Regions from separate parts of the Cytobacillus sp. MT66 genome, predicted to be linked through region 3. Evidence: riboswitches for the same ligand, from Rfam matches in the RefSeq annotation. Region 3 holds a riboswitch; each other region holds the start of a gene.

Region 1 (11,819 bases), on a different contig from region 3:
CCCCAAAGGATTGAAGATGAACAAGATGAATAAGGATGGCAATCATTCCTAGAATAACTCCATAAAGACCAAACAATCCTGCTAGGATAAGTATAGGAAAGCGAAGGAGTCTGTATGCAGTGCCAAAATTATATCGCGGTACAGCAAATGAGGCTATTCCTGTGGCTGCTACCACAATAACCATGGGAGCAGAAATAATACCAGCTTGTACAGCAGCCTCCCCTATAACAAGCGCTCCTACAATACTAACAGCTGAACCAATTGTCTTTGGAAGTCGTATCCCAGCTTCACGTAAAGCTTCAAACATCAGCTCCATCATAAATGCTTCAAGCAACACTGGAAATGGGACATCCTCTCGTGCAGATGCTATACTTATTAACAAATTTGTTGGAATTAACTGTGGGTGAAAAGTTATTACTGCAACGTATATAGAGGGAAGCAGTAATGAAATATTAAATAAAATATAGCGAATCCAGCGAATAAAGGTTACATAAATAAACCGTTCATAGTAGTCTTCAGCGGCCTGCAACCCCGACCAAAAGGTCATGGGAACAATCAGAACAAATGGAGTATTGTCCACAAATATGGATACTTTCCCTTCCAGTAAACTACTGCAAACGATATCAGGGCGTTCGGTGTTTTGAACTTGCGGAAATGGAGAAAAAGGAAAATCTTCAACAAACTCTTCAATATAACCAGACTCGATAACTCCATCAATTTCAATCGACTCGAGTCTCTTTCGTACTTCCTCAATAACAGAATCACTTGCAATTTTTTCAATATATACAACTGCTACATCCGTTTTTGAAAGTTTGCCAATTGTAAATGACTCTATCTTCAATCTAGGACTCCTAATTCGTCTTCGGATTAAGCTTGTATTCACACGTAATGTTTCTGTAAACCCGTCTCTAGGACCACGTATGACGGTTTCGGAGGAAGGCTCTTCAATTGACCTTTTTTCAAAACCTTTTAAATCTGCAAGTAAAGCAGTTGTTTCTCCCTCGACTAGAATGGCGACATTTGCCGTTAATATACCATTAATTAATTCATTTACATTCTTGGTTGATTTTATTTGAGCAACCGCACGAAGCTGATTTTCAACAAATTCTTCAAATATAAATACTTCACATTTTTTTTCAGATGTCCTAACAGGATTTAACAAAATCTCATCGAGAGGTTTTGTGTCACATAAACCATCGATATAAACAAAAAGTAATTTTGTTTTATCGTTTATAGGTACAACACGAAACACAACATCGGAACATTGTTGAAAAATATTTCGCAAAAAACGTTCATTGGCTGAAAGGTCTGATCTTATTAATTTATCTGTTTCTTCATTTGAAAAAGAATCAATCATTTCTGAAAGCCTAACTTTTTTTCTTTTTCTTAAGTTTAGAGGTAATTTCATGAACAGTCATCTCCTCTCATGGTATAGTTTCCCAGAAAGGAGATGAATTATACTGGTTGATTTTATACATTCCAAGATACGGAAATCCCTATTTTCTGAAAAGGACATTTTATTTAACCTTATGATGGTAAAAGGCAAATAATCCCCAGCTTTTTGTCAGGATGGGGATTGAGTTAGTATATAGTTTATTTCATTAGGTTTCTTCCTATTAACAAGTTTTTATTGGTAACCTAACTTCAACCGTAGTACCTTCATTTTCTTTACTTTTTACTTCTATTGACCCGTTATGTTCCCGAATAATTCTAAAACATATCATTAAACCTAAACCAGTACCTTTTTCTTTATTACTATAGAACGGCTCACCTAATTTCTGAACTCTCTCCTCACTTATCCCAGTTCCATTATCAATTATTTTTATCAGGACATTTTTCCCTTCAATACTGCCTTGAATTTCTACAAACCCATTTTTAGGAATTGCTTCAATGCTATTTTTAATTATATTAATGAAAACTTGTTTTATTTGGTTGGTATCACTCATAATCTGAGGAAGATTTTGTTTATACTCTTGGAAAATTTCTACATTTTTTAAATTTGCTTCTGGTTTTAATAATGTCTCAACTTCTTTAAGTATCGTTCTAATATTAACCTTTTTTAATTGAATTTCTTTTGGTTTGGCAAGATTAATAAATTCCTCGAGAATTCCTTCAACTTGTTTTAACTCCTTGGAAATTACTTGGAAAAATTCTTTCTTCATGATTCCTTCCTCTAAAAGTTGAATGAATCCTTTTATTGAAGTTATAGGGTTTCTAATTTCATGTGCAATACCTGCAGCTAGTTGACCCACAACTGATAATTTCTCTGATTTTGAGAGGTGCTCTTCCATTTCCCTTTTTTCAGTAATGTCTCTCCCCACTACTATAAAATGTTCTGGATCGCCATTTTCTCCAAGGACTGGGGTACCTAGTCCTTCAATTAATAACGACTTCCCATCAACGTTAACAAACCGAGCTTCCATCCTTAATGGATTCATAGTATTTATTATTTTTTCAAATCCCATCATTACGCTTTGCCTGTCATCAGGATGTAGTAAATCAAACGATCTTTTACCTATATATGATTTTAATGGGTTACCCATTACTTTTCCAAGGGAAGGTGATGCATACTTTATCATTCCATTTATATCCAATAGCATTATTATGTCCGTCATGTTTTCAGAAATCAGCCGATATTTAGCTTCGCTTTCTTGCAAAGCTTTCTCTGCTTTTTTCCTTTTCGTTATATCTATACATGAGCCTATGACTTGTACTACTTTCCCCGCTTTTTTAATAGGCCGTAAAGTTGCAAGATAATAAATCCCATTTAGCTCTTCCTCATAAGTAACAAATTCTTCTCCTTGCCATGCCATCTTATAATAGGCAGTTTTATCGAGGGCAGTTGTATAAGGAAGAAAATCACTTAACTCTTTTCCTATCACTTGGGAAGGAGTCATTCCAAGACGGTATAATAATTCCCCGTCACATTGTGTATGAATAAATCGTTCATTAATTTTCTCATACTTAAATATCATACCTTGCTGCAAACGAATCGTATCGCGTAACTCTCTTTGGGCTGATTCCAATAATTCTTTCAATAACAATTGTTGATTTATATCTTTAGGGATTCCATGTTCTTCAACTATTTTTTCTATTTCAAACCATTTTTCTTCTAATTGGGATGCTGTTAAGGGCTTGCTTAAAAAATATCCTTGTCCTTCATCACATAAATGTTGTTGTAGAAAAACTAGTTGTTCTTTTGTTTCTATTCCTTCTGCCACTACAATCAAATTCAAATTATGAGCCATTGAGATAATGGTTTTAACTATGGTTTCATCATTTGGATTGTTTCGAAGTTCTTTAACGAAAGACCGGTCGATTTTTAATGTATCAACAGGAAAATTTTTCAAATAACTTAATGAACTGAAACCTGTACCAAAATCATCGATACTAACATGGACTCCAATCTTTTTAAGATATTGTAACATTAAAATTGTACGGTCAATATCAACTGTCATACTTTCAGTAATCTCAATTTCTAAAAAGTGTGGTTCTAATCCTGTTTTTTGAAGAATGGATTCAATGGTATCAATAATATTTGTCTGATTAAATTGAATAGCTGATAAATTGACGGAAACAACTGTTGAAAAACCTTGTTGTTGCCAATTTTTATTTTGTTTACAGGCAGCATTTAAAACCCATTCTCCAATAGGTAAAATTAATCCTGTCTCTTCAGCAATAGGTATAAATGTTTCTGGCGATACCATTCCCCATTCTGGGTGGTCCCAACGAAGTAATGCCTCAACACCCACAATTTTCCCCGTATTTAAATTGATTTTAGGTTGATAGTGAAGTAATAACTGATTATTTTCTATCGCCTTGAGGAGCTCTAACTCTAATTTTATAGCATCTACTCTTCCTTCACTCTCATCAAAGGAGTAGAACTTATATTTATTTCTACCCTCTTTTTTTGCCTGAAACATTGCATTTTCTGAACGTTTTATTAATAATTCTTCACTTTGCCCATCCTTAGGAAACTGGCTAACCCCAACGCTAATTGAAATTCTTATATCAAACCCATTTACACAAAATGGACTTGAAAAAGATTCAAATATTCGTTCAATCACAGATGAAATTTCATTATCATCAAGGTTTTCCAACGTTATAAGAAATTCATCTCCATAGTAACGAGCTATGAAACCAAATTGATTTATTTTTTTCTCAATTTGTCTTGAGATTTGTTTTAATACCAAATCACCTACTCCATGACCATATGTATCATTTACATTTTTAAAATTATTAATATCTATAAATAAAACAGCAAATGAACCACCAATAGATTGTGATTGTAACTTGCGTTTTAAGTATTTATTAAAATAAAAACGGTTCGGTAATTCTGTGATAACATCGTAATTAGCTAGGAAATTAATGTTTTGAAACTCTTTCTTTTTTTCTGTAATATCTCTAAAAAGTACAGACAAGCCTTCCTTAGAAGGAAATGCCCTTATTTCATACCATCTATTATTAAAAAGTTCTTCAAACTCTACAGGAACTTGTTCGGACAAAGCCCTTTTATATCGTAATACAAATTTATGCAAGTCACTGTGTGACAATACATCATAAATATATTGCCCAATCGCATTTTCTTGTTTAATTTGTAAGAGTTTTTCTGTAACATTATTTATATATTCAAATTTTAATTCATTATTTAACGAATAAAATGCATCGGATACTCGCTCTAAAATATCCTTTGTATTGGATATAGTACTCAATGGTGATCTCCTTTCGTTAGGACCTAAAAAAGGAACTAAATTATTCACTAATATTATATAGGTATTCCTGTTTCGACGGCCAATTTAATATAATACATCGATGTTCTTAAAACACCTTGAACTTTCATCCATTATTAATCTTTTTTTTAGAGTGTACCTAGCGAAATGGTATTTTTCACTCTACAACTAAAAGCACCCGTTCCTAATATAAGGTTAGCCCGATTTTTCTGGTTAACCTTTTTATATTTGGTCATATGATTACGGTAGTCGAGGTAGAACGTCGCACCCCTGGGACTCGATCCCGTTAACTAAACTGTTCACCCCCTACTTGCATAAGCATGTTTCAGGCTGTTGGGACAAGGATCCCGTTTAACAAGCGAGCCTATGACATTACAAGAAGCCTTAGGAGATACTGAGTTTAGGAGGAGAGAGTATACGAATCCGTCATTTGATAAAGTAAATACTTGTGAATTAGGGCAGAGTAAACACCAATCAGCATTTTAATTTTTATTTCTAAATTGGTTAAGATGCTTCAGAAACTGTTTCTCCTATTTCTATATGTCCTAAAGGAATACCCCACAGCCCTACATCTGCTATTTTCTGTAACAAAACTTGATTCTCTTCTTTCATAATAATTACAGGAACACCAGCTTTAAATTCATCATTTCTCTACATACAATAAACCTCCCTCTATAAATATTGATTTATCAACGGTTTACCCGTTGGTAGGGTGTCAAAACACGTTTTCTAACAAAATTTTTATATTATGTGAAACTCTTCCAATGTATGGGTATACTACGCGGTCATTACTGGATAATGTGGAAATTAGTGATTGAAAATTACGCGATGCACAATGGATCACTTATTTTCTGGTTTTGTCTCCTTGGTTACAAATTAGGGGTCAATTCTGCAGATTTGACACCCCGTATCATACCAAGAGGGCTCTTTTTGTACAAGTCCCCGAAAAAGCTTCTAACAGGAATGCTCCATTAATTATTAAAAAAAGGCCGAAAGGAAAGATTCAACGCATAGCAAATACGCTGAACCTTTCCCTCGGACCTTTTATGTCAATAGGTGCCTTTTACATTTGTAAAAGTTGTAGACCTCCATCACAGACCTAAATAAATAGCGTAACCTATCTGCAATTTTCCAGTTCATTTCATATTTTACAACTAATAATTAAAAAGTTAATTGGGTTCTTATAACCTGCTATTGTTTATTGAATAACTTAGAGCATCGAATCGCTTCCTTTTCTAAAGAGCGTAATTCTTGCTGATGAATCACGCCCTTAGTGAACAAACTATTATTAATTAATTTTTGTATCCCTTTTACACATACCAGAGGTATTTACTGTTAAGATATATTATTATTTAACAGCTTCTTTTAATTCTTGCCCGGCTTAAAAACAGGAATTAAAAGAAGTAGCAATTCTATTTCTTCACCGGTTTCGACCATTTCTACCTGAACGTTCCCGTACCTCAAACGTCCGGAAATCCAATTAATGGATTTTTTTCTCTTTCAGCAAGTGTGTTTGAAACCGTATTAAACAAGGCATCAACTGCCTTTGAAGCATCCTTCTGTGTTAGTTCAGCTTATGCTGATACAACTTTCACTAATTCTGTTTTATTCATTCTTTTACACCTCTATATTCTAAATTTACTATGTAACAAGAAAAATATAGCCCAATAAAGTAACATTAATCAATATTAACAACCTTAAAGGCACATGAGAGGGTGTCATGACTTGTGAACATGGTAAATACTAAAGAATTTTGCCCGTTTGTTTAGTGCGTCCACCCTCATTTTTTTTTACAGTTTGCTTATATTAAAGGAAACCATTTGATACATGTTTCATAATATTGATTTCCTTTAAAATGATGGTCACAATTTTGTTGAATCTTTTTAGCGTTTCTCCAAAAAAGCAAGGTGAGTTTTTAATTGATTGATCTCCTCCTCAATTATTTGGAACTTCAACGTAAACCTCCTAACAGCAAGAGTTATTGATATAATTTACCACCAGATTCCTTAAACTCTTCAGCTTTTTCCTTCATTCCTTTTTCTATTGCTTCTTTTGTATCGAGTTTATTTTCTTTCGCGTAATTACGAATATCTTGAGATATCCTCATGCTACAAAATTTCGGTCCACACATTGAGCAGAAATGTGCTATTTTTGCACCTTCTCCAGGTAACGTCTCATCATGATATTCTAAAGCACGTTCAGGATCCAATGATAAATTAAACTGATCTCTCCATCGAAATTCGAAACGAGCTTTTGATAAGGCATCATCTCTTTTGTGTGCACCTGGATGCCCTTTCGCTAAATCAGCAGCATGTGCAGCTATTTTATAAGTTATAACACCTTCACGGACATCATCTCGGTTTGGTAAACCTAAATGTTCTTTTGGTGTAACATAACATAGCATAGCTGTACCATACCAACCAATCATGGCTGCACCTATCGCAGATGTAATATGATCATAACCAGGAGCTATGTCAGTTGTAAGTGGCCCTAGAGTATAGAAAGGCGCTTCCTTACAAACCTCAAGTTGTTTGTCCATGTTTTCTTTAATAAGGTGCATAGGTACGTGACCTGGACCTTCAACCATTACCTGTACATCATGCGCCCAAGCAATTTTTGTTAGTTCACCAAGAGTTTCTAATTCCGCAAATTGTGCTTCATCATTAGCGTCAGCAATTGAACCAGGACGTAGACCATCTCCTAAAGAGAATGCAACATCATAAGTTTTCATAATCTCACAGATTTCTTCAAAATGAGTATATAAAAAGTTTTCTTTGTGGTGGTGAAGACACCATTGAGCCATAATAGATCCACCCCTGGATACAATACCTGTTAAACGTTTTGCAGTTAACGGAACATATCGCAAAAGAACACCAGCATGAATGGTGAAGTAATCCACGCCTTGCTCGGCTTGCTCAATCAAAGTATCACGGTAAACCTCCCATGTAAGGTCTTCGGCAACACCGTTTACTTTTTCAAGTGCTTGATAGATAGGAACGGTTCCTACAGGAACAGCTGAATTGCGAATAATCCATTCCCTTGTTGTATGAATGTTTTTACCTGTTGATAGGTCCATAATATTATCAGCACCCCAACGAGTGGCCCATGTCATTTTTTCGACCTCTTCTTCTATGGAGGATGTAACAGCAGAATTTCCAATATTTGCGTTGATTTTAACATGGAAATTACGTCCTATGATCATAGGCTCTGCCTCTGGATGGTTGATATTAGAAGGGATAATTGCTCGACCTCTTGCAACTTCTTCGCGTACAAATTCAGGTTTCATATTTTCCCTTAATGCGATAAATTCCATCTCAGGAGTGATGATGCCCTTCCTTGCATAATGAAGCTGTGTAACATTTCCACCTTTTTTTGCACGTAACGGTTTACGCTTTAAACCCGGAAACACATTATGATTAGCTCGAGGGTCATTCTCATCCTTATATCCATTGTCTTCAGCCTTAACTTCTCTACCTTCATATTCCTCAACATCCCCTCGTTCATGAATCCATGTGCTTCGAAGAGGAGGAAGACCTTTTGTAATATCAACTGAATATTTAGTATCCGTATAAGGTCCGCTTGTATCATAGACCCGAACTGGTAGATTTTCTTCTTCACCAAAGGCGCCCGTTGTAGGACTTAGTTCAATTTCACGCATTGGTACCTTGATATCGGGTCTTGAGCCTTCAACATAAACTTTTTTACTACCTAAAAAACTAGACATGATGGAAATGTTTTTTTCGTTTAATGAAGTTCTTGACATAGAGTAAATCTCTCCCTTTTTTATAATTAAAGAGGACGAGATCTAGACAATAAAAGAGGAATTAAAGAAATGAATTAAATAAAAAAAGCCGAATCCAAAAAGGATGGACCGGCTTTGTATGTGGAAATTTATTTAATACATGATTATTTTTTCTAACTTCCCCACGCTAGTATGAGCTAGATCAGGTCCAAAGGGTCAAGAAACTTTAACGTGTTTCTCTCTCAGCCCAACTTATTGGACTCCCCTAGTTATTTCTATTCAATTTGGTTTTAGTATACACGAGTTTTAAGTAAAATAAAAGGACCAATAAAAAATATAAAAACCATTTGATTAAGAGACGGACAGCAATTGGTTCTATTGGTAATATGAATTAAACAATAAACATTTTAATTTTTTACAAGAGAGGGAAATAAGGTTTACTTAAGAAGAAAATGAAACGAAATTCCTTAGTTTAAAGGTTGAAAGTCTAAAAGAATCTCCTTTAACTATATGTATAACTTGAGGGGGTCCACATATATTAGGATGAAATTTAATTCCTTTTTCTACCGTACAAATTATAATGGTAGAACTCTTCTTCTGTTAAATTCTCTGTGTATCTACAGGGCGGTCAATAAAAGAAAGCTTGAATAAATAAAAAATAAGGATCGATCTTCAAGCTTATAGGATTACTTTGCGGTCTAGAGAAGAACCCTGTCACTAAGGCTTTTTGAAGGGTATAAAAATTGGCAAACCCATTATTTAATTATTTCAACCGTATGCTCCTCATGCTCATGTAGGCGATCATCATTTTGCACATGGATAGTTATTATGTAAATACCAGCTTCTCTAAATGAATAAGAACCAGTGTATTCGCCTGAATCAGCTTCTTCTGTTTCTACCCAATCATGCTTGTCTGCATTACTTTCATGATAGATCTCATAACGGACATTCGCATTTTCAAGCGGTTCATGATCAATCTGTAAGTTTACAGTCAAATTAGTTGGTTGATTCATCTTGATATCTTCCGGCTTCAGAAAATGCATACTAAATCCTTCGGCATGACTGCCGTGTTCATGACCTTCAGCTTGGTCTTGGTGCCCTTCCTCATGAGCAGCAGTAGCGCCTTCACCGATTGTAATTTGTTTTTTCGGCATGGTGTGCATATCTTTTGCTGTTGTGTGTGCATATATTTCATAAACCCCATCACGGTCAAATGCTACTTCAGCTGTATATGTTCCATCGTCATTATTATTCGCTTCTATCGTAGTACTTTCATCTTCCTTGCCCATTTCCCAGTATTCAAATTTCACTTCTTTGGCATCTTTCACTTTTTCTTCACCATAATTAACAATGGCCTTAAGTTTAACCTTTTCATTTACTTCTGCCTTTTCAGGAAGCACAAATTCAACTTCGATGATCTTTGGTTCTTCAGATGCCTGCTTTTGCTCATTTTTATCTGTGTTACCACATGCAGATAAAAGGCCTAAAACTAAAATTAGCAGCAGCATTCCAATTTTTCTTCTCATTTAAGTTCCTCCATCTATTCTTAGATTCGTCATTATTATAGAACTTTTTTAAGGTCATCTATGATAACATCAACTACCTCAGCCTCTATCCCACTGTAAGATTTAATAATTTTCCCTTCTGGGTTTACTAAAAAGAAGCTAATTCCATGTGTTACTTGGTCAGTTCCTGCAGGCGGCGCTGCCAAAAGGGATTGAAATGAGTCTATCGACAGGTCTCTAATGGTGTTAAAATCATAACCAGTTAAAAAGGTCCAATTGCTTAAATCAGCCTCATACCCTTCCGCATACTCTTTTAATACCTCCGGGGTATCACGGTCTGGGTCGACGGTGAACGAGATGAGCTGAGCATCTAATTTTTCCTCTTTCATCTTATCTTGAAGTTTGGACATGTTGAATGTCATTGGCAGGCAAACGGTTTCACAATTTGTAAAGATAAAATCGGCTATCCACCAATTCCCTTTCAAGTCTTCTGATGATAATGAGTTATTATCCTGTGTTGTAAATTCAAATTCCTTTACTTGCTTGGACATATTTGTTTCAATTTCACTGCCGCACCCAACTAACAAAAGGGTAAGAACAATGACCAAGGATTTTAAGTATTTCAATATAATATCCTCCTTCCTAATTGCTTAGATCTACGAGAAAGAATTTGTGTACGGGTTGTTACTTATAGATATTCCTTACTCTCTTTCGGCAATCTTCATTAACTATGTTTGCTGCAGCACCCCGTACGACTTTGCATTTTCTGATAAATCACTTCCATGGCATCCTGTAATCCATAGATTTTTCCTCCAAAACCTTTAACAAACTTTTCGGCATGTTCTCGATTTTCAAATGTCAATACTTGGGGCTGACAACATGCAACGTTAAGAGTGGTATCGATAACGTACCAAGTTAATGGAGCGCTAATCGTTGTATGCATAAAAAAATCATGGCATATTGCCTGTAGCACTTCTTCACCTAATTGGCGGTGTCTAAGCAGGCCACAATGAGCACAACAAGCTGTTTCAATCCTATCGTCTGATAGGATTAATCGATAAGCCATTTTAGGATTATTTGGTCTTTGACAGTAAATACAATGACTTTGTCTCGATAAAGAATGGGTATTCTTTTCAACAAGTGAAATGCCGCCAAACGTCTTGGAAATAAGGCCTTCTTCCAATAAAGGCTTAATATCCCGATAAATCGTCATTTCTGAAACGTTAAATTGTTTACTTAGGTCGCCAATTTTCAATGTTTTTTTCGTTTGAATCAATAGTTTAATTTGTCTTTGCCTTTCAATCGGAAGCATTTTTCATATCCCTTCGTTAGATTATGATAATTTCCAATAAAAAATAACAATCTACAACACCTATTCTACCAGCTTCATCCTGATTCTAAATAACAGTAATAGATAAAAGTATGAAAGATTTGTGACTTATTGTTATAAACCACATAATCAAACATAATTATATAAAGTTAATAACAAAATAGTGAAGGGTTCAAACTGGAGGAGGATTACATGTATATTGATGTTTTACTTAAAGATCAATTAATGTGGAATACTTCACTGTTAGCTGGCCTGACATGCATCGCTGTTTTATATTCATTATTAGTCCATCGTTGGACAGAACAAAAAATTTATCATAAACAACCACTGTTCTTTTTCTTTAGTTTAGGCTTGTTATATTTAACCATCGGCAGTCCTTTAACCACGATAAGTCATCTCTCGTTCAGTTTACACATGATCCAAATGAGTATTTTATATTTTGTTGTTCCGCCTATTCTTTTAATGGGGATTCCCAGCACCTTATTTCATAGATTTTTAAAAATCCCGACGGT
Region 2 (8,120 bases), on a different contig from region 3:
GATTTAGTATATCATCTTCATTCTTCGAAGTCAACTTCTTTTAAAATATTTTTCTCAAAGAAATTTAATTTCGAACATCGCATTAGCGACTTTTATAATATAACACTTTAATTCTTCGAAGTCAACTTCTTTTTATATTGATACTTGCCTACAAAAAGTGATAACTGCTTTTCCCTTTCCACAGGGAATTCCTATATTACTCCTTTTTTTAATAGAAGTAAACAGTCAAAATGCAAACAAATAAAAAAGGATCGGAAAGTATCCGACCCAGTCAGTGTGATTGTAAAGGCAGATTCTCCTTCAAAGGTTGCTGTTACTCTTCCATCCCAATTGGCCAAAATATATACCTGATACCTGAAGAAGATCATTTAATCTTCATTTGCTAATTCTTCTATACAATGTAGGAAGGCTTATGTTCAACTGTTCTGCCACTTTCTTTTTGCCTGTCGTATCTCTGCCAAGCTGATCCAATAGCTTTAGTATTTGCTCCTTTTCTCCCGTATGTTTCTTTCTTCTGCAGGATGTTACAGTCGATATTTGCTGAAGAGCATTCTTGTTTACCTTGCTTTTTATATAGGTCACTTAGATAGGAAGGCAAGCTTTTAACCGTGATCAAATCACATCTCCAATTGCATAAAGTGATGAACAACATTTTGTAGTTCACGTATATTACCTACCCAATGATTAGGAAGATTTGAGATGGCTAATGAGGGAACGATATTTCTTAATGAGATAGGTGACTTTTCTCTTCATCTCCAGGTGGTTTATTTGCGTTTGAACCTGTAAAAGCCCCTTTTATGTGTGCAAAAAGCTCATTTTCCAACAGCGATTCAGGTATAGCTGCGCAATTGATGGCGATGAATGGCCCGTCTTTTTCATCAATTAGCGTTGATATTTTTCTATTTACGACCCAATTTAGTTCATTTCAAGGGTAAAGCTAAGACAAAAAGAAATGGAAAATGCGACAAAACCCTAAAGTGCATGCAATTGAGCCTGCACTTTTCGGTATTTTTCCGATATCAAAAAGGATTGATTAAAGCTTGTTCCTGCATCTATAATATATTTCGAGACTAGAAAGAATTGAGGGAAAAAGGCTTATGAATCAAAGTGAAGTCAAAAAAGGTGCTATATATGCGGGCTTTTCCTATTTTATATGGGGTTTGCTGCCAATTTACTGGAAGTTTATTCAGCATGTCAGCGCAGAAGAGATATTAGCGAACCGAATTATTTGGTCATTCTTCTTTATGGCTGCAATTCTATTAATCACAAAAAAGTGGGGATTATTTAAAGAGACCATTCAAGGGTTTCGAACACATAAAAAGTTGATGGCAGCCTTAATAGTGGCTTCCTTATTAATAAGCGGCAACTGGTATATTTATATATGGGCAGTTAATAATGATCATATGGTTGAGGCAAGCCTTGGGTACTACATTAACCCGCTTGTAAGTGTTTTGCTTGGAATGATTGTTTTTAGAGAAAAATTGTCAGTATCGCAATATGTTTCGTTTGCTCTTGCCTTATTAGGTGTTTTGATTCTAACAATTTCATACGGCCTTTTTCCTTGGGTATCAATTATTCTAGCACTTAGTTTTGGTTTGTATGGCTTAGCAAAAAAAAAGATCAAGTTAGATGCAGATATAGGTTTAGCCCTTGAGACTATGGCCGTCACACCTATTGCCTTTCTGTATATGGTCTTACTTTCTTATAAGGGGGTACAGTCCTTTTTAGCCGTATCTATTAATACGGATTTTCTGCTTATTGGTGCAGGGGCCGTGACAGCCATACCGCTTCTCTACTTTGCCAAAGGGGCTCAGAGAATTCCTTTATCAACACTGGGATTTATTCAATTTTTATCACCGACGATTACGTTAATTCTTGGAGTATTTGTTTACCATGAGACTTTTTCAAAAACCCACTTCATTTCATTTATGTTTATTTGGGTAGCGATCACATTATTTACCTTATCGAAAATGAAATACTTTACACATTATGAAGGAAAATATAAAAAGAGCAAAAGTCTAGGAGCATGATTCCAACTGCTTAAGTCAGGTCTTATCAGGCCAGTTGTTTTTATTCGCGTATTTTTAGATGCCGACTTTTAAATAATTAATATTGTGTACCTTTAGGTATATTCATATTTTGGTTTTGAAATATATAATAATAGATATTTATTGAAAAATATTATATTTAAAAATATAGATATTAAGCATATAGTTTAAAATTTACAACCAGCCTCTTAAATAAATTGATTTTAAAAATATAAAAGGGATCCTGCCAATAATGCATTTATTGGCAGGATCCCCATTATTACTTTTAATATTAAAATAATAAAATCTTAATTGAAATTATCTCACTTGGCTATTTAATTATTCTCCCCAGTTAGCAAGTTCATTCGCACCGTTTGCGATTTCTGCCATCGAACTGCTGGACTGTTGTGTAGTGGGCCTTCCGAATTGATCGGAATGTGGTAAAGGTACAGATTGCAATAAGTTATTCAGGAAGTAATGCTAGATTAGTGTATTTAACGAAGAGTGGCTGTCTAAATAGACAGCCACTTCATATAATGATCCTTTACAAAGGATAATCATACAACATTATTTAACAGGATTCTCAACAACTACATTTGTGGAAACAAGATTAACTAGATTTGCAATTGTATCGCCTACAGGGCAATGGGCTTCAATATATTCTTTATATTCTTCAATTTTTTCTTCAGGGGCTGTTGTTTCAATATGAAATGTATATCTTATTGTTTGAAACCCTGGCCGCACATCAGATTTACCAAGAAATCCGTCAATGTCAATATCTCCCTCTACCTCAACCCAAAAGTTTTGAAGAGCTATATCAAATTTTTTCGCATAGGTTCTTGCTACGATTGACTGGCATGCCCCTAGGGCAGAAAGAAGGAGTTCAACCGGACTCATTCCTTTATCTGAGCCCCCTAGGCTTTCCGGTTCATCGATAATTACCTTATGACTTCTTGCCTCAGCTTCTACTAACACGTTCTCTTTTAAAAAAGTTTTTGCTTTATATGTAGATATAGCCAATATAAATCTCTCCTTTTTCATCAGGTTTTAATATTTTTTAATTCCTAGTAATTATATGCGAATTAATATATTTATATTATCATAAAATTTTTATATATTCAACAATTTGATTTGCTTTGTTAAGCTTGTTTTAGATTCATTGATAAGTAATTTCCCAAACGAATTTTAAGGGTGAAAGTAATATAAAGAGCTATGTTGTAAAAATAGCTACCCCACTTAATAATAATTGACCGGTTATTTGGAGTAATAATAATACTTACCTGTTCCATTAACATGTGGATAAGTTAACTTTCCGTATGTAATAAAATAATTTTATTGATCGAAGCGGCATTAATTCTATTGGAATGTCTTTTATATATAACGTTAAACAACCTTGCCTCAACTAAAAAATTAAGGCAAGGTTTCTTATGGGATCTCTTAGCTTTATTTCTTATGAAGCTTTTTAATTACTAATAATATAATATAAAACATTTTTTTAATTACACTTGATACCTTTTTCATAATGTTGATTTCCTTTAAAATTATGATGAGTTGATTAATTTCCTCTTCTATTTTATCGACCTTTACCCTAATAACCCCCTAATAAAGTTACTGATATATGTTACCACCAGATTTCTTAAACTGCTCAGCTTTTTCCTTCATACCTATTTCAATAGCTTCCTTCGTTTCAATTTTCTTTTCTTTTGCAAAGTTACGAATATCTTGTGAGATTCTCATACTGCAGAATTTAGGTCCGCACATAGAACAGAAATGTGCTGTTTTAGCACCTTCAGCAGGTAGCGTTTCATCGTGATATTCGATTGCACGTTCAGGATCTAAAGATAAATTAAACTGATCCCTCCAACGGAATTCAAAACGAGCTTTTGATAAAGCATCATCTCTTTTGTGTGCTCCTGGATGTCCTTTTGCCAAATCAGCAGCATGTGCAGCAATTTTATAAGTGACAACCCCTACACGAACATCATCTCTATTCGGCAAACCTAAATGTTCTTTTGGCGTTACATAACAAAGCATTGCCGTCCCATACCAACCAATCATTGCAGCTCCTATAGCAGATGTAATGTGATCATAACCAGGAGCAATATCAGTCGTAAGAGGCCCAAGTGTGTAAAATGGCGCTTCCTGACAAACTTCCAGTTGTTTATCCATGTTTTCTTTAATTAGGTGCATCGGTACGTGCCCTGGTCCTTCAATCATCACCTGTACATCATGCTTCCAAGCAATTTTTGTCAACTCACCAAGTGTCTCTAATTCTGCAAACTGTGCTTCATCGTTCGCATCTGCAATAGACCCAGGACGTAAGCCATCCCCTAAAGAGAATGCAACATCATAGGATTTCATGATTTCACAGATTTCTTCAAAGTGAGTGTATAAAAAGCTTTCTTTGTGGTGGTATAGACACCATTGTGCCATGATAGACCCACCACGAGAGACAATACCTGTTAAACGTTTAGCTGTTAACGGGACATACCGCAAAAGAACACCAGCATGAATGGTGAAGTAATCAACACCTTGCTCTGCTTGTTCAATTAGGGTATCACGGTAAACCTCCCAGGTAAGATCTTCAGCAACACCATTTACTTTCTCAAGTGCCTGATAAATGGGGACAGTACCGACAGGAACCGGTGAGTTCCGAATGATCCATTCCCGTGTTGTATGGATATTTTTCCCTGTCGATAAATCCATAATATTATCAGCACCCCAGCGTGTCGCCCAGGTCATTTTTTCAACCTCTTCTTCGATAGAAGATGAAACAGCAGAATTACCAATATTTGCATTAATTTTCACATGAAAGTTACGGCCTATGATCATGGGCTCTGATTCTGGATGGTTGATATTTGAGGGAATAATCGCTCGCCCCTTTGCAACTTCATCCCGTACGAATTCAGGTTTCATATTTTCTCTAATTGCGATAAATTCCATTTCGGGAGTGATAATTCCCTTTCTTGCATAATGAAGTTGTGTCACATTTTTTCCTTTTTTGGCCCGTAACGGTTTTCGCTTTAAACTAGGAAACGCATGACGGTTGGCGCGAGGATCCTTTTCATCTTTATAACCATTATCCGCTGGTGTCATTTCACGGCCATCATATTCCTCAACATCGCCGCGTTCTTGAATCCATGAACGGCGAAGGGCAGGAAGACCCTTAGTAATATCGACAGAATAATCAGGGTCTGTATATGGTCCGCTGGTGTCATACACACGCACTGGAGGATTTTCTTCTTCTCCAAACGTACCTGTTGTCGGGCTTAACTTGATTTCACGCATTGGAACTTTAATGTCCGGTCTAGAACCTGTTACATATACTTTTTCACTTCCGGAAAAATTAGACATGATGGAAATACTTTGATCGTTTAATGAGGATGTTGACATTGACATAATAAATCTCTCCTTTTATGAATATAAGGACAAGATAAAGAACACAACAAGTGGAGAGCTTATTAAAGCTTATGAAGTACATAAAAAAGCCGGTGTCCAATAAATAATTGGACCCGGCTATATGTATACAGAAGTAGTGTGACTATAATGACTAACTTCCCCACGCTGGTATGAACCAGATCAGGTCCCAAGAGTCAAGAAACTTCAACGTGTTTCTTTCTCAGCCCAACTTATTGGACTCCCCTAGTTATTTCTATTCTATTTGATTTTAATATACATGAAACTGCGTTAAAATAAAAGGAAAATTTATAAAATGAGAAAAATTCACTGAATTTAATTAAACGAGAAACCACCGCCCAAAGGTGGAGGATTACTATGAGTAATTGATAATCTACTGTTCATTTAAGCTTCTTTTAAAGGCTAATTTCTTACCCAGTGCCTTTAGTGTAAAAGATTTCTGGCCGGGTCTATATGTAGCTCTGGGACATCGGGCTCAACAGGTGATGAATATACTTAAAAAAATTGATAGCCCGTTACATAATCCCATCCACTATCTGAATACATCTCTATCTGTTCTAGTGTAATTCTCCTTTTTAAGGATACATCTATTCTGTACCTAAATTTTCGCTTCACCTTAGATAAAATAATCACGGAACTAATTTCAAAAAGTTTAAAGGAATTATGGTTAGATACAACCACTGCAAACTGAAGAATGTTATTTACCATTTTTATTGGAATTGCTCATTTTAAAAGGGATTTGACCTCTAAAATGGATCAAGGGCGGAATCACATTTTCCAGATGCTCCCCGTTATAAAAACTAAAATACTATGGGTACCTTAACAAACAGAAGTCCAATCCTCAGAAATCCCACCTTTTCCCCTACTTTTCTTTAAAAAGGATTACTTTTTATTATATTCAGGAACCCTTCGATATTGGGAGATAATTCTTTATCTTTATTACGGCTACAAAGATATACAGGGCGTTTTATTTCAATACCTTTAACCTTAACTCTCCCCAATTCCTTACGCTTCAAGTGTTCTTGTACTGCCAGTGAAGGTGCTAGCATTGTTCCATACCCAGCTATAACAGCACGGACAGATTCATTTAAACCATGAAATTGCAACCCTATGCGTGGAACCGTAACTCCATGAACCTTGCACAAAGAAAAAAGAACTTCCCTTGTAGAACTTCCTTCCTCTCTTAATAAAAATGGTTCTTGGACCAAATCAGATAGTAATACCTCTTTTCCATTGTATTTATGGTTTTTCGGGACAATAAACCAAAATTCTACGTCCATTAAGTGATGGAGGTTTAATTCTGTTTGTTTCCACTTTTCTTTTACTACAAAAGCAATATCAGCTTTATAGCGAAGTAATTTTTCGAGTACTTCATTTGAATTACCACTAAATAAATCTACATTTACCAAAGGTGATTCATTTTTAAACTTGGCCAGCCATGAGGGTAACAAAAAATTAGCTGGTAAATAAGTTGATGCTATTTGTAAATTTTCTAGCTCTCCATTCCTTAATTGATTCAATTTATTTTCTATGTCTTTTTCCATATCAAATAAACGTTCGGCTTGTTTAAATAAAAATTGACCCGAGTTGGTCAGTTTGATCCCTCTTCCTTCTGCCTCGATTAACTTCAATCCTGTTTCTTTTTCTAGATTTCGTATTTGAATGGTTACGGCTGGCTGACTTAGGGAAAGAACTCTTGCAGCCTCAGTAACGCTCTTTATGGACGCCACAGTAGTAAAAATCCGAAGAGAATGAAGGTTCAATGATTTAGCCTCCCATAAATTTTTTTTATAAAAATATTTAAAACATATATTAGACTTATCAATATTTATTTTATACTCTTTCTGTAAGGAATGGTAAAGGGGATTACTTAATGAATACATCTATCATTAAAGAAGAATTCCAACAGCATAGTAAACAAAAAAGTCAAAGCAAAATATATATGATTTTCTTTCTCTCATCTATGTCATTAATTGGCATTGGAACAGGGATTTGGGGAATAAAAGGAGGAAGCTTTCATCCTTTTGTTTTAATTTTTATTGGGTTAGGTGCCTCTTTCATGGGAACGTTAGCTGGAGGAGCTGGGCTAATTACGGTTCCAGGCATGATGTTAACCGGTATTCCAATTCAAACTAGTATTGCTACTAACAAGTTCTCCTCCGGTATAGCTGCACTTTCAAGTGTATTTTATCTAATCCGTCATAAGCAACTTACTGTAAAATCGATATTGAGAAATATATTAGTAGCACTTATAGGAGGGGTTGGTGGTTCATTACTAACGGCACATATAGACGAAAAAACAATGAATATTGTAGCATTCTTATTACTTTGTTTTGCATTAATCGTTACCCTGAAAAGTAAGGAGTGGGCAGCTAATATACAACTTGTTCATAAATCTCCTACCAATAAGTTGAGACTATATATCCCTTTATTTGTAGCTGCCTATGATGGGGGATTTGGGCCAGGCGCCTCCACATTTAGTATTCTTTATTATATGAAAAACAACCATACATATATGAAGGCTATCCAAATGACAAGGGTTTTAATTCTTGGAAGTTGCACCGGAGGGTTCATTGTATTTTATCAGACTGGATTTATCCATTGGTCTTATGCAATTCCTATGGCTATTGGTTCGATTATTGGTTCTCAAATAGGTCTTCTACTTTTACCTAAAAT
Region 3 (11,819 bases):
TTTGTTATAACATTTATTGGAGTATTCGCCATGCTGACCGCAATATTTCCAGTGATCCATGGGATGCAAGAACACTTGAATGGTCTACAGCTTCACCAGTTCAATACTATAACTTTGCTAAACTTCCAGAGGTAAACAGGCTTGATGCTTTCTGGCATATGAAAAAAGAGCATCAAGGTCTAACTTTGAAGGAAAGTGAAATAGAAGAAATTCATATGCCAAGCAATTCAGGACTTCCGATTTTCATGGGCGCCGTATTCGGTATTGCGGGATTCTTCCTTGTGTTTGAGTGGCATATTGCCGCTGCAATTGCCGGTATCGGCATTATTTCCGGATTAATTATCCGTTCATTTGATTATGATGATGGTTATCATGTAAAAGTTAATGAAATTAAGAGCATAGAAAAATCATGGCGAAATGTTGAGGGTGAGGTGCACGATCATGTCAGCTAATGTAAACACAGCTTTGCCGCTTGAATATCAAAGAGAGCAAGACCGGATGAATATTCTCGGCTTCTGGATTTTCCTTGGTGCGGAGATCATATTGTTCGCAACACTCTTTGGAGTATATGGGGTCCTTTACCAGCGTTATGCTGGCGGACCTACCCACCAGGATATTATTGTGATCAAGGATGTCATGATTCAAACGGTCCTCTTGCTAACTAGCAGCTTTACAATGGGTCTGGCGATATTTGAAATGCGCCGGCACAATCTAAAAGGCCTTATAGCCTGGTTTGTAGTGACATTGCTTCTCGGGGGCGGCTTTTTATTCATGGAAATTAATGAGTTCATTCACTATGTCCATGAAGGGGCGACAATGCAAACCAGTGCTTTCCTTTCCAGCCTATTTGTTTTACTTGGCACCCATGGTGCCCACGTTACCTTAGGTATCGGCTGGGCAACGATGGTAATTATTCAGCTTTTAAAAAGAGGCTTGACACCAGTAACGGCAAGAAAAACTTTTATTATCGGACTGTACTGGCATTTCCTTGATGTAGTTTGGATCTTTATTTTCACATTTGTTTATTTAAAAGGGTTGGTGGGATAAATGGAAAAACAAATGAAGGGCTTTCCAGTCAGCCATGTGGTTGGTTTTATCTTTTCTCTCATTCTAACCTTCTCTGCAGCTGGAATTGCCTTAAAAACAGATTTATCATTCAAAGTTATCATGTGGATCATCGGTACCCTAGCCGTTTTTCAAGCTGGCATCCAGTTATTCATGTTTATGCACCTGCGTGAAGGTGAAGACGGCAAGACCAATGTCGTTAATATTGCGTACGGTGTGTTCATGGCAGTGGTTATTGTTGTTGGATCTATTTGGGTCATGAGTTCAGGACACATGCACTAATATTAATGAAAGAAATCGGCTAATAAGCCGATTTCTTTTTTTATCTATAGCCTTGGCTTCCGTCTGTCATTTCCTCCATAACATTAATGAAAAGAATGATACCGAAAACAATAATGGATGAAATTAATAATCCAAATGCGATGGCAAAAGTATAGTCTCCTATCAGTCCACTTACGAACAGACTCGTTAAAATTCCCATTATGCTTAACATTATACAAACAACTGTGATCTTTTTTATTAATAATAACTCACTGATTTGTCTCATTCTTCTCAACTCCTTTTAAGAATATTCTAACTTTGTTCACAGAATTGTCAATATTTAATGATAAATTTACAAAAAAAGCGCTTCCCTTTTAAAGGGAAACGCCTATTTTAAAAATTGCTTACGATACTTTTTTCTGTTCAATAAGTAATGTGGGATCGTTTCTAATGATTAATCGTGGAGCTGTTGAAATAAGCAGAACAGCAACGATTGAGCAAAGAATAGCTGCTCCGAGCATCGTAACCCCATTTACTGCTAGGGAAAATACAAATGGTGACATCCCTTCTGGCGCATATTCGCCAAAGAAAATAACGCCGGCAATGAAGTGCCAGAAATACCGTGCAAAGCTTCCTGCAAATACTGCTGCAGTAATCCACCCCAATGCCTTCTTTTTGGACCCGAATCGAATTTCTTTTTGGATCTGATTAAATAATAGACCCGCAAATCCAATACATGCAAAAGCAATGAAATACTCAATAAATGCTTGCACAGGTGTTGCAATCCAAGCATCTCCCATGGCTATCTGAAGAATTCCCCATAATAGGCCTGAAAGAAAACTTACCCTAAATCCCCAGCGAAAGGCAAGAATAAAAATTGGAATCATGGCAATGGAAATCGAGATGTTTGGCGTTGGTTTAATGGAAGGCAAAAGATCTAGTACAATCGCAAACGCCGCAAAAAATGAAGCCTCAATTAATGCAATTAAACTTAATTTCTTCATAAAAAATCTCCCCTTTCATTTGAATCGTCACCTCAAGGGGAGAATAGATAGACTTAGGAATAATCCACTACTCAAATCCACATTCCTTCGCTAGAATTAACTAACAGGTTCGAAGGGTCAGAACAGAAATCTGTTCACTCTCAGCACTTAGCTCCCCTTGTGGTTACGCTTATATGATTAATAACCAAAGTATATATGAATTGTCTTACAAGGTAAAGTAAAATTGAGCCAATTCATGATTAGGCATCCACATTGATTGATGGCGGTCCATTATTCTCACCAGATGTATTTTTCGTATAGGCATCTCCTAAAATATAGTAATCTAGTGAATCCTTAGAGATCTTATGGTATTCCCTTCTTTTATACATATAGAAGACCGTTCCTAAGATAACCCATACAGCCAGAGCAATTAGTGATGGCATACCTAAGGCAGATGGAGAACCTGGGATCAGCAGCAAACCAAGAAAAGCTAAACCGCTTAGTGCCCCAATTAAGGCAATGAGCTTCTTTATGGGTGATACAGTCTTGGCTTCTCCCCTGCTATTAGCGCTCCATTTAAATTCCTTATATGCTGTAAGGGATGTATAGAAATAGGCTATTGTTACACCCGTGGCAGACATGTCAACAATCCATAATAAAACGGGCCGGCCAAACCATGGCGCTACTAAACAGAATAAGCAAGTAAAAATGACACCGACGTGCGGCGTACCATACTTAGGATGAAGGTTAGTAAATGCATCTGGAAGGACTTTTGCCCGACCCATTGCAAAAAGCAAGCGGCTTGATGAGACATAAAACCCATTTAGACCTGTAAAAACCCCCATTAATAAGGATAATGCCAGCAACAGCACCCCGATCAATCCAAGCGTATCTGAAACTACATCACCAGTTCCCCAAGCAGGATTTCCAGCTACCAGCTGCTGCCAAGGCATTGCTACTGCTGTTGCAATAATCATGAAGCAATAAAGCAGACAAGCCACAATTAGAGAGTAGATAATTAACCGAAACGCCTTTTTTGGAGGGAAATTAAATTCTTCGGCTGCTTGAGGAATATTGTCAAATCCTATATAAGCCCAAGGAGCAATGGCTATAATGGCAATAATTCCCGATAAGGCTGGGATATCTGGTCTAAATAAAGGCTGCAGATTATCTAAACTGGATGCAGGATTCAGGAGCATGCTTAATGTTAAAAGTAAAACACCTCCGACAAGAACTAAGCAAAAAATAAATTGCAAATTACCGGATAATGAGGCCCCTTTAATGTTTAAATAAGCAAAAATAACTAAAGCGAACGATGCAATCAGTACTTCCCCCAGATAAACCTGCCACCCGCCAATTTCATATAAAGGAACAACATCTGTAAAAGACGGGAGAAGAAACTTTCCCAGTAATGAAAGTGCTGAGGCATTTAAAGCAACAATACAAATATAGGCAAGGGTCAAAAACCACCCGCAAATGAATGCATGATCTCTTCCAAATCCCAGGTAAGCATAAGCGAATTCTCCGCCTGAAACAGGATATTTTTCAATTAATACCCCATAGCTTACAGCGATCACCATCATTAATACTGCACCAATTGATAAGCCTATGATTGTTCCAAGTGGACCTGCTTTTCCAAGCCATTCTGTTGGCAATATGAAACAGCCCCAGCCAATGGCAGACCCCAGAGCGATTGCCCATACCCAATGCGGTTTGAAAGTTTTCTGCAGTTCAGCCCTCTTTTGCATCTTTCCCCTCCTAGTATATTAATTTATTGTCTAGACTTAGCCCGTTGATTTCCACTTCAGGCGCTTTACGAACCTTAGGGCGGTTATATAAAAAGAAGGAGCTTTGTTCATTGACGAAGCTCCTTCTAGGTAGTGTCTATTACCAGTTTTTGTGATCTAGATGGCTATACTTTGGCAATAATCTAGTAGGCATCTTCAGTGCATCTTTTCTAAATGGAGGTGCCAGCTGGGTTCCATCAACTTGAATATTAATAACGGTAGGTTTGTTTGATTCAATTGCTTGCTTAATAGCAGGACCAACATCCTCTGCTTTATCAACATTTATTCCGACTGCTCCCATTGATCTTGCAACTTCAGCAAAATCCGGGTTCTGAATATCTGCGCCGACAAAACGATTATTATAAAAATCTACTTGGTTTTTCTTTTCCGCACACCATGCATTATTATTAAATACACATGCAACAACAGGGATATTCTCTTCAACCGCAGTACTTACTTCATGTAAGCTCATCCCCCATGCACCGTCGCCAACAATGGCTACTACCGGGCTATCTGGACTTGCAAGTTTTGCTCCTAATGCAGAAGGGTAGGCAAATCCTGTATTTCCGAAAGTTAACGCAGCGATATGTTTGCGGCCCTGATTAAATTTTAAATAGGCATTTGCAGTAGAAGAGACGTTCCCGATATCAGTAGTAACAATGGTATTTTCCGGCAATACTCTCGTAAGCTCTAAAAGTGCGCGGCGAGGATTAATTGGGGTTCCTTCTACCATGGCCAAATCAATTAGCTCCTTCTCCCAGTTTGCCTTTTCTTCTGCAACCTTGCGCAGTTTTTCCTGTTTTGGCATGGCATTCGGCACTTTTTCTTTTAGACGTTTTAGAATTTCATCTGACGCTGCTTTTGCATCACCGATAATTCCAACTTCAACAGGATGGGTTCTGGCAATATTTCGCGGATTAATATCCACCTGAATGATTTTCGCATTCTTTGGGAAGTAGTCAATATCATAGCATGGCAGCGTGCCGAACACGGATAAGCGCGTACCAATAGCAAGAACAACATCTGCATCTTTTAGAGTATTCATGGCAGCTTTTGATCCCATATAGCCGATTGGACCAACTGCTAGCGGATGATTTGCCGGGAACGCATCGTTATGCATGTAAGAAACCGCTGCAGGAATGGTTAAATAATCGGCAATTTCCTTCACCGTATCAATTCCATCAGAATCAACAACCCCTCTTCCTGAGATGATTACAGGATTTTTTGCGGATGCAATCAAATCAACCGCTTTATCGATTAATTCGAGTGATCCACATCCGCGATTATCAACACGGTATTGATGCGGCTCAAGGATATAATCTTCTAATTCTCCATAGAAATAGTCTCTAGGAATGTCAAAAAGAACTGGTCCACGCTCAGCATAAGCAATACGAAAGGCTGTTCTTAGACAATCGGCTACACGGCTTGGATGTGTGACCCTTACTGTTTCCTTTGTAATCGCTTTAAAGATTGAGACCTGATCAGCCTCTTGAAAGCCATCCCAACCAACAGTTGGCGTTCCCGCAGATGGGGAAATGACGACCATTGGTGTATGCGCTTGATTTGCTGCAGCAACGGATGTGACCATATTAGTAATCCCAGGTCCGTTCTGTCCGATGACTACGCCAGCAATACCGCCCACTCTTGCATAGGCATCTTCCATATGGGCTGCACTTTGTTCATGTCTGACACCAATGAATCGGATCCCTGCCGTTGGCAATAGATCGAGCATATCCATAAATGCTGATCCTAAAATTCCTGAAATATGTGTAACCCCTTCTGCGACAAGTGTTTCTACAATTGCCTCACTTGGAGTCATTCTCATTTTCTTTGTTTTCAGCGCAGTTAGTTCCTTTTCAGCTTTTGCCATGGTTTAACACGTCCCTTTCCTATTTATATAGATTAATAAGTTTTTTATTTTATTAATTTTGCTTATAATGCCTGAATCACGGAGGTAACCGTTTCTACAACAAACTTTAGATCTTCTTCAGTCGAGACAAGCGGCGGTGCAATTATGAGGACATTGCCGTATCCAGGAACAGTATCACCGTTTCTGCCAATGATCAGCCCCTTTTCCTTGCATTGCCCGATAATTTTCCCCATTACCTCTTCAGAAATAGGTGTTTTCGAATGCTTATCTTCTACCATTTCGATTCCGTATAAGAAACCAACACTGCGGATTTCACCGACATTTTTGTGCGAGTCTAAATCCCTTAAGCCACCTAAGATGCTTTCTCCAAGTTCGGCAACTCTAGCAACAATATTTTCGTTTTCAATGATTTCAATATTTTTTAAGGCTACGGCACAGCTGGCAGGGTGGCCGCCATATGTGGAGACATGACGAAGGTGATTATCTGCTCCGCTTTCTTTGAACTTTTCATATATTCGTGAATGGACAGCTGTTGCACCTAACGGCAAATAACCGCTGGTTAACCCCTTGGCCATTGTGATAATATCCGGCTGCACACCTTCTGAATGCATAAACCCAAACATTTTCCCCGTACGTCCGAAACCGGAAACAACTTCATCCATTATGAGCAGGACATCATGTTTTTTACAGATTTCCGCTACTCTTTGCAAATAGCCTGGTGAAGGGATAATGACTCCGCCCCCAGAGATAAATGGTTCCATGATGACAGCTGCAACGGTGTCCGCGCCCTCCCATGTTATGACTTGGTCAATCATATCCGCGGCTACTTTATCGCAATCCGTTACTTCTTCGCCAAATGGGCAGCGGTAGCTGTATGGCGGCGGAACATGAAGGAATCCCGGCATACTTGGACCGTATTTAAATCTTCTGTTGGCTTGGGCAGTTGCACTAAGTGCCCCAGCTGTGGTTCCGTGATAGGCACGGTATCTTGAGATGAATTTATGCTTCTCTGGCTTGCCATTTTGAAAATGGTATTGCCTTGCTATTTTGAAGGCGGTTTCATTAGCCTCCGAACCGCTATTTGAGAAAAATGTTTTATAAGTATCGCCAAGCAATTCACTGATTTTTGCTGATAGTTTAATAGCCGGAGTGTGACTTAACGTAAGAGGAAAATAAGATAGCTTCATCATTTGCTCTGCTGCAGCATCAACAATTTCTTTGCGTCCGTGGCCTAGATTTAAACACCATAGTCCTGATACACCATCTAAATACCGTTTGCCATTGATATCATAAAACCAGGCTCCCTCCCCGGATTCGGCAACCATTGGAACTCCGCCTTCAACATGGCGGCTCATTGCATGCCATAAATGCTCCTGATCATCTTTTAATATTTGTTCATTTTCATTGATCTGAAGTTTGGACATTTTTTCTCCTCCTTATTTAGTTGTAGCAGGCGTCTTTTGAATCATTTCTGCAATAGGTGTATATGGATAATTGTGTGCTTCTGCAACGGCCCGATAGGTTATTTTCCCTTTCATTGTGTTAAAGCCTTTTGCTAGTGGAGGGTGTAATACGATTGATTGTTCAATGCCTTTGTTTGCCAGAATCAATCCATATGGTGTGGTGGTATTTGCCAGAGCGAAAGTCGCTGTCTTAGAAACAGCACCTGGAATATTTGGCACTGCATAATGTAATACACCATGTTTAGTATAGGTTGGAGAATCATGAGAAGTAATGTGATCGCTTGTTTCTATTGCTCCGCCTTGATCAATGGCAACATCAACAATAACTGAACCTTGTTCCATTTCTTTAACCATTGCTTCTGTAACAAGCTGAGGAGCTTTTGCACCTGGTATAAGGACGGCACCGATAACTAAATCCGCTTCTTTTACTTCGTTTGCAATATTATAGGGGTTAGACATCACTGTTTTAATTCTTCCGCCAAACTGGTCATCTAATTGACGAAGACGTTCAGCGCTGATATCGATTATGGACACATCTGCTCCAAGTCCAATGGCCATTTTAGCAGCGTTTGTCCCAACAACTCCCCCACCGATAATTACAACTTTTCCTGGCTTTACTCCTGGAACACCGCCCAGCAGTACACCTTTACCGCCATGGATTTTCTCTAAAAATTGCGCTCCTAGCTGAACGGACATCCTCCCGGCTACTTCGCTCATTGGTGTTAACAGTGGAAGAGCTCCGTTATCAAGCTGGATCGTTTCGTAGGCGACAGCAGTCACACCGCTGTCAATTAATGCTTTTGTCAGTTCCGGTTCTGCTGCCAAGTGCAGATAAGTAAATAAAATCAAATCTTTTCGGAAGTATTGATATTCTTCAGGCTGTGGCTCTTTTACCTTGACAACCATGTCTGCTGACCAGGCATCCTTTGCCAGCGGAACCAATTGGGCACCGGCTTCTTTGTACATCTGATCTGTGATGCCGCTCCCTAATCCGGCACCGGTTTCAACAAGTACTGTATGTCCGGATTGGACATAAGCGGCTACACTGCCAGGTGTCATGGAAACACGGTTTTCGTTGTTCTTAATTTCTTTTGGAACACCGATAATCATACGATCCTTCCTTTCGCTTACCAGGGAATACATGAATGAGCATTCCCTATTTTTCTCAGCATCATCCTTACATCACGTCATCCGTACCAGTTGAGGGATGAAATGCTCAACTAAATTAAAACACAAACATTTTAAATTTTCAATATATTTTGATAAATTTTTAAAAGAAGTTTTATCTTTTAGAAAAAACACTCAATCCCCCCCTTCATTATGAGTGTTTTTTTGATAAGTTAATTCGAAAGGAATACATATCTGCTCTAAAATAAGCTACATAATATTCAATTAACTGATCATCAATATCCATTAATAATCTTTCTGTACTTAACACATTAAATGTTTCCGGAACTCCTAGAGCTTGAGCATCCTCTTTGGATAACTGCCCGCCCGTAATCACCTGCTTTGCTTCAGACAGCTGAATATGAAGATTTTGTTCAAGAATATCGAATAAAGTACCTTGATTAATATCGTATTGTGCAAGCCTTTCCCCTATTTCTACAGGATAATATTGCAGTTCGATCGCTAATGGCTGATCATTGGCATAGCGGATTCTTTTAATAAAATAGGCCTCTTCAAATCCAGTGGTATCAATGATATCTTGCGAGGGAATTATTTTTCCATGTTCGATTAATTTTGCTCCAGGTTTCATCCCCATTTTGCGTATTGTCTCGGTTGTGCTGCTTAAATTGCCTAGCCATTCTTCGATAGGCCTCATGGAAATAAAAGTTCCTTTTCCGTGAACTTTTTCTAGTACTCCTTCGCGAACTAAATGTGAAACAGCTTCTCTTACTGTACTCCTGCTTACCTTATACTCATCCATTAATTCTCTTTCACTAGGAATCTTTTCTATAAAATGCCCTTCATTAATTAAGGATTGAATTCGCTCCTTAAGCTGAATATGAAGAGGAATCGGACTTTTTGGATTTAGTTCCATGATTGAGATCACCTGCCTATATATTTATTTTATAGCCTGACTGCCATTTATTTCATTATTTTACATGAAAATGGGCCTATTATTATAATAGCATATTTTTTATAATGAATATGTGTCATAAAGGAGGGAAAAGCTTGAAATTACGATTTAACAAAACTTCTATGATCGTATCTGTAATTACCGTATTTTTGATTATTTCTGCAGCAGTCATTTGGACCGTTCAGACAGGCAAAAAGACCGTTCAGATCCCTTTTTCCTCGGTAGAAAAAACTATTTCTCAATATAATAATGAAACAATTAAACTTAATGAATATAAAGATGGCAAGCTTTTGATTGAGACTAGTGATGGTAAGTTTGAATCACATGTTCCGCCAAATAGTCAAATGGTTGATAAATTAGTGGAAAATTATAATGTCCAATACAGCTATGAAGCGTCTAGTCCTTATACACCTTGGATTCTTGGTGCACTTGTTATTTTCATCGCTGCAATTGGTTTTTATTTAGCTAAATCTGGCAAAGGCGGCGTTGGAGCTGCCAACACTATGAAACAAAGTGTCTCCAAGCCAAGTCCCCTTCCGTCCATTTCTCTTGCAGACGTCGGCGGAATTCAGGGAGAAATGAAAGATGAAATCATGCAGACACTTTCGGTATTAAAAGATCCGCAAAGTGCTGTGAAAATGGGCTTAAATCCGCCAAAAGGGATTTTATTATATGGTCCCCCAGGAACAGGAAAAACATTATTAGCACAAGCTATTGCCAAAGAGCTAGGAGCAACCTTCTTTTCTGCAAGCGGCTCTGCCTTTACAGAAATGTTTGTTGGGGTTGGCGCTTCCCGTGTCAGAACCTTATTCCAAAATGCAAGAAAACATAAGCCGGCCGTCATTTTTATTGATGAGGTGGATGCCCTTGCCGGAAAAAGAAAGCAGCATGGCGGCGAAGAAAGTGAAAAAACACTGACAGAGCTTCTTGTTCAGCTTGATGGCGGACATTCAAATGATGGGATACTTTTCATTGCAGCAACCAATAGAAAAGACATGCTTGATGATGCCTTCGTACGTCCTGGAAGAATTGATTTCACTTTCAATGTTCCGCTTCCAGATACAAAAGGCAGAAAAGAAATTATTGAGATTCATACGAAAAACCGCATCCTTGCAGATGATGTCAGGAACTCACTTGAAGAGCTTGCAGAAAGTACTTCTGGTTTTTCCGGTGCAGACCTTCATTCGCTTTTTGAAACTGCCAGCAGACGAGCAGTGAATAAGGGCCAATCGATGATTACAAAGGAAGATCTTGATTATGCACTTGATCGTACCATTCTTGGGAGTGCAACACGTGCACTACAGGATGTTAATACAAAAAGACGTGTGGCCATTCACGAATCCGGTCATGCTCTTGTAGCTGCCGTAACAAAGCCAGGATCTGTCAGGAAGGCGACAATTGTTCCTCGTGGTCAGGCACTTGGATACGTGGCGCCGATTCCTAAAGAAATGCATTTATCAACTACAACCGATATGCTCGATCAGACCGCTATGGTTCTTGCCGGCGGTGTTGCAGAACGTCTCTATCTTGGCGAGCACAGTATCGGTGTAAGCGGCGATGTTCAGCAGGCTAAGCATATCATTGAACAAATGGTTGATACTGGATTACTTGAAGACGGCTTTACTTTAACCTTTAATAAAGTGGACAAAGAAAGAAAAATGCAGGAGCTTTTCCAAAAAGCTTTAGAAAGAGCTGAATCCATTATTAAGGATCATTCAGAGCAATTTGAAACACTTGTCGATGTCCTATATAAAAAAGAAACCCTGGAAGGTACAGAGGTTCAGGATATTGTTGATCTATCCAAAGCTGGATAACTTAGGGATAGATTATGCCCCATCTGCAAAATTTGCAGATGGGGTTTTTCATTTTTGCTAAGTATATAAATGACATGAGACAAAGTGATCATTTTTCATCTGTTTTCTCTGTGGCACCTCTTTTTTGCAAAGGTCTGTTGCCATTGGACACCTTGTGTGAAAAAAGCATCCCGAAGGAGGATGAATCGGTGAAGGAATATCCCCTTTTAGGATAATTCTTTCTTTTTTCAGCTTAGGATTTGGTAATGGGACAGCAGATAGCAATGCCTGCGTGTATGGGTGTAACGGATCTGAAAAGATCTGATCTGTGGATCCTTCTTCCACTAGCTTGCCTAAATACATAACGCCTATTCTGTCTGAAATATGGCGTACAACACTAATGTCGTGTGCGATAAATAGATACGTTAATTTATATTCCTTTTGCAGTTTCTGCATTAAATTAATGATTTGTGACTGAATGGAGACGTCCAGTGCTGAAACAGGTTCATCACAAATA

Evidence for each region. Region 3 has a riboswitch for thiamine pyrophosphate ahead of thiT (energy-coupled thiamine transporter ThiT). Riboswitches for the same ligand answer to the same signal wherever they lie in the genome.
Region 1: another riboswitch for thiamine pyrophosphate. It lies ahead of thiC (phosphomethylpyrimidine synthase ThiC); the one in region 3 lies ahead of thiT (energy-coupled thiamine transporter ThiT).
Region 2: another riboswitch for thiamine pyrophosphate. It lies ahead of thiC (phosphomethylpyrimidine synthase ThiC); the one in region 3 lies ahead of thiT (energy-coupled thiamine transporter ThiT).

Annotation. Positions count from the first base shown of each region.
Region 1 covers NZ_JBXAFB010000028.1:1,755-13,573, reverse strand. The annotation lists gene AC1Q59_RS24140 (spore germination protein) at 1-1,408, opposite strand, end outside; gene AC1Q59_RS24135 (EAL domain-containing protein) at 1,617-4,712, opposite strand; partial or broken gene AC1Q59_RS24130 (NUDIX hydrolase) at 5,144-5,342, opposite strand; partial or broken gene AC1Q59_RS24125 (HU family DNA-binding protein) at 6,079-6,343, opposite strand; gene thiC (phosphomethylpyrimidine synthase ThiC) at 6,709-8,493, opposite strand; TPP riboswitch at 8,635-8,749, opposite strand; gene AC1Q59_RS24115 (FixH family protein) at 9,228-9,998, opposite strand; gene AC1Q59_RS24110 (SCO family protein) at 10,034-10,603, opposite strand; gene AC1Q59_RS24105 (DeoR family transcriptional regulator) at 10,702-11,289, opposite strand; gene AC1Q59_RS24100 (cytochrome c oxidase assembly protein) at 11,500-11,819, shown strand, end outside.
Region 2 covers NZ_JBXAFB010000034.1:103-8,222, forward strand. The annotation lists gene AC1Q59_RS24510 (hypothetical protein) at 392-616, opposite strand; gene AC1Q59_RS24515 (sigma 54-interacting transcriptional regulator) at 700-786, shown strand; partial or broken gene AC1Q59_RS24520 (sigma 54-interacting transcriptional regulator) at 806-895, opposite strand; gene rarD (EamA family transporter RarD) at 1,098-2,030, shown strand; gene AC1Q59_RS24530 (OsmC family protein) at 2,595-3,047, opposite strand; gene thiC (phosphomethylpyrimidine synthase ThiC) at 3,636-5,420, opposite strand; TPP riboswitch at 5,567-5,681, opposite strand; gene AC1Q59_RS24540 (LysR substrate-binding domain-containing protein) at 6,317-7,207, opposite strand; gene AC1Q59_RS24545 (sulfite exporter TauE/SafE family protein) at 7,318-8,120, shown strand, end outside.
Region 3 covers NZ_JBXAFB010000001.1:163,508-175,326, reverse strand. The annotation lists gene qoxB (cytochrome aa3 quinol oxidase subunit I) at 1-452, shown strand, start outside; gene qoxC (cytochrome aa3 quinol oxidase subunit III) at 442-1,047, shown strand; gene qoxD (cytochrome aa3 quinol oxidase subunit IV) at 1,048-1,347, shown strand; gene AC1Q59_RS00795 (hypothetical protein) at 1,388-1,612, opposite strand; gene thiT (energy-coupled thiamine transporter ThiT) at 1,731-2,330, opposite strand; TPP riboswitch at 2,396-2,498, opposite strand; gene AC1Q59_RS00785 (APC family permease) at 2,570-4,057, opposite strand; gene xsc (sulfoacetaldehyde acetyltransferase) at 4,197-5,966, opposite strand; gene AC1Q59_RS00775 (aminotransferase) at 6,029-7,390, opposite strand; gene ald (alanine dehydrogenase) at 7,403-8,539, opposite strand; gene AC1Q59_RS00765 (GntR family transcriptional regulator) at 8,748-9,470, opposite strand; gene AC1Q59_RS00760 (AAA family ATPase) at 9,605-11,323, shown strand; gene AC1Q59_RS00755 (ABC transporter ATP-binding protein) at 11,381-11,819, opposite strand, start outside.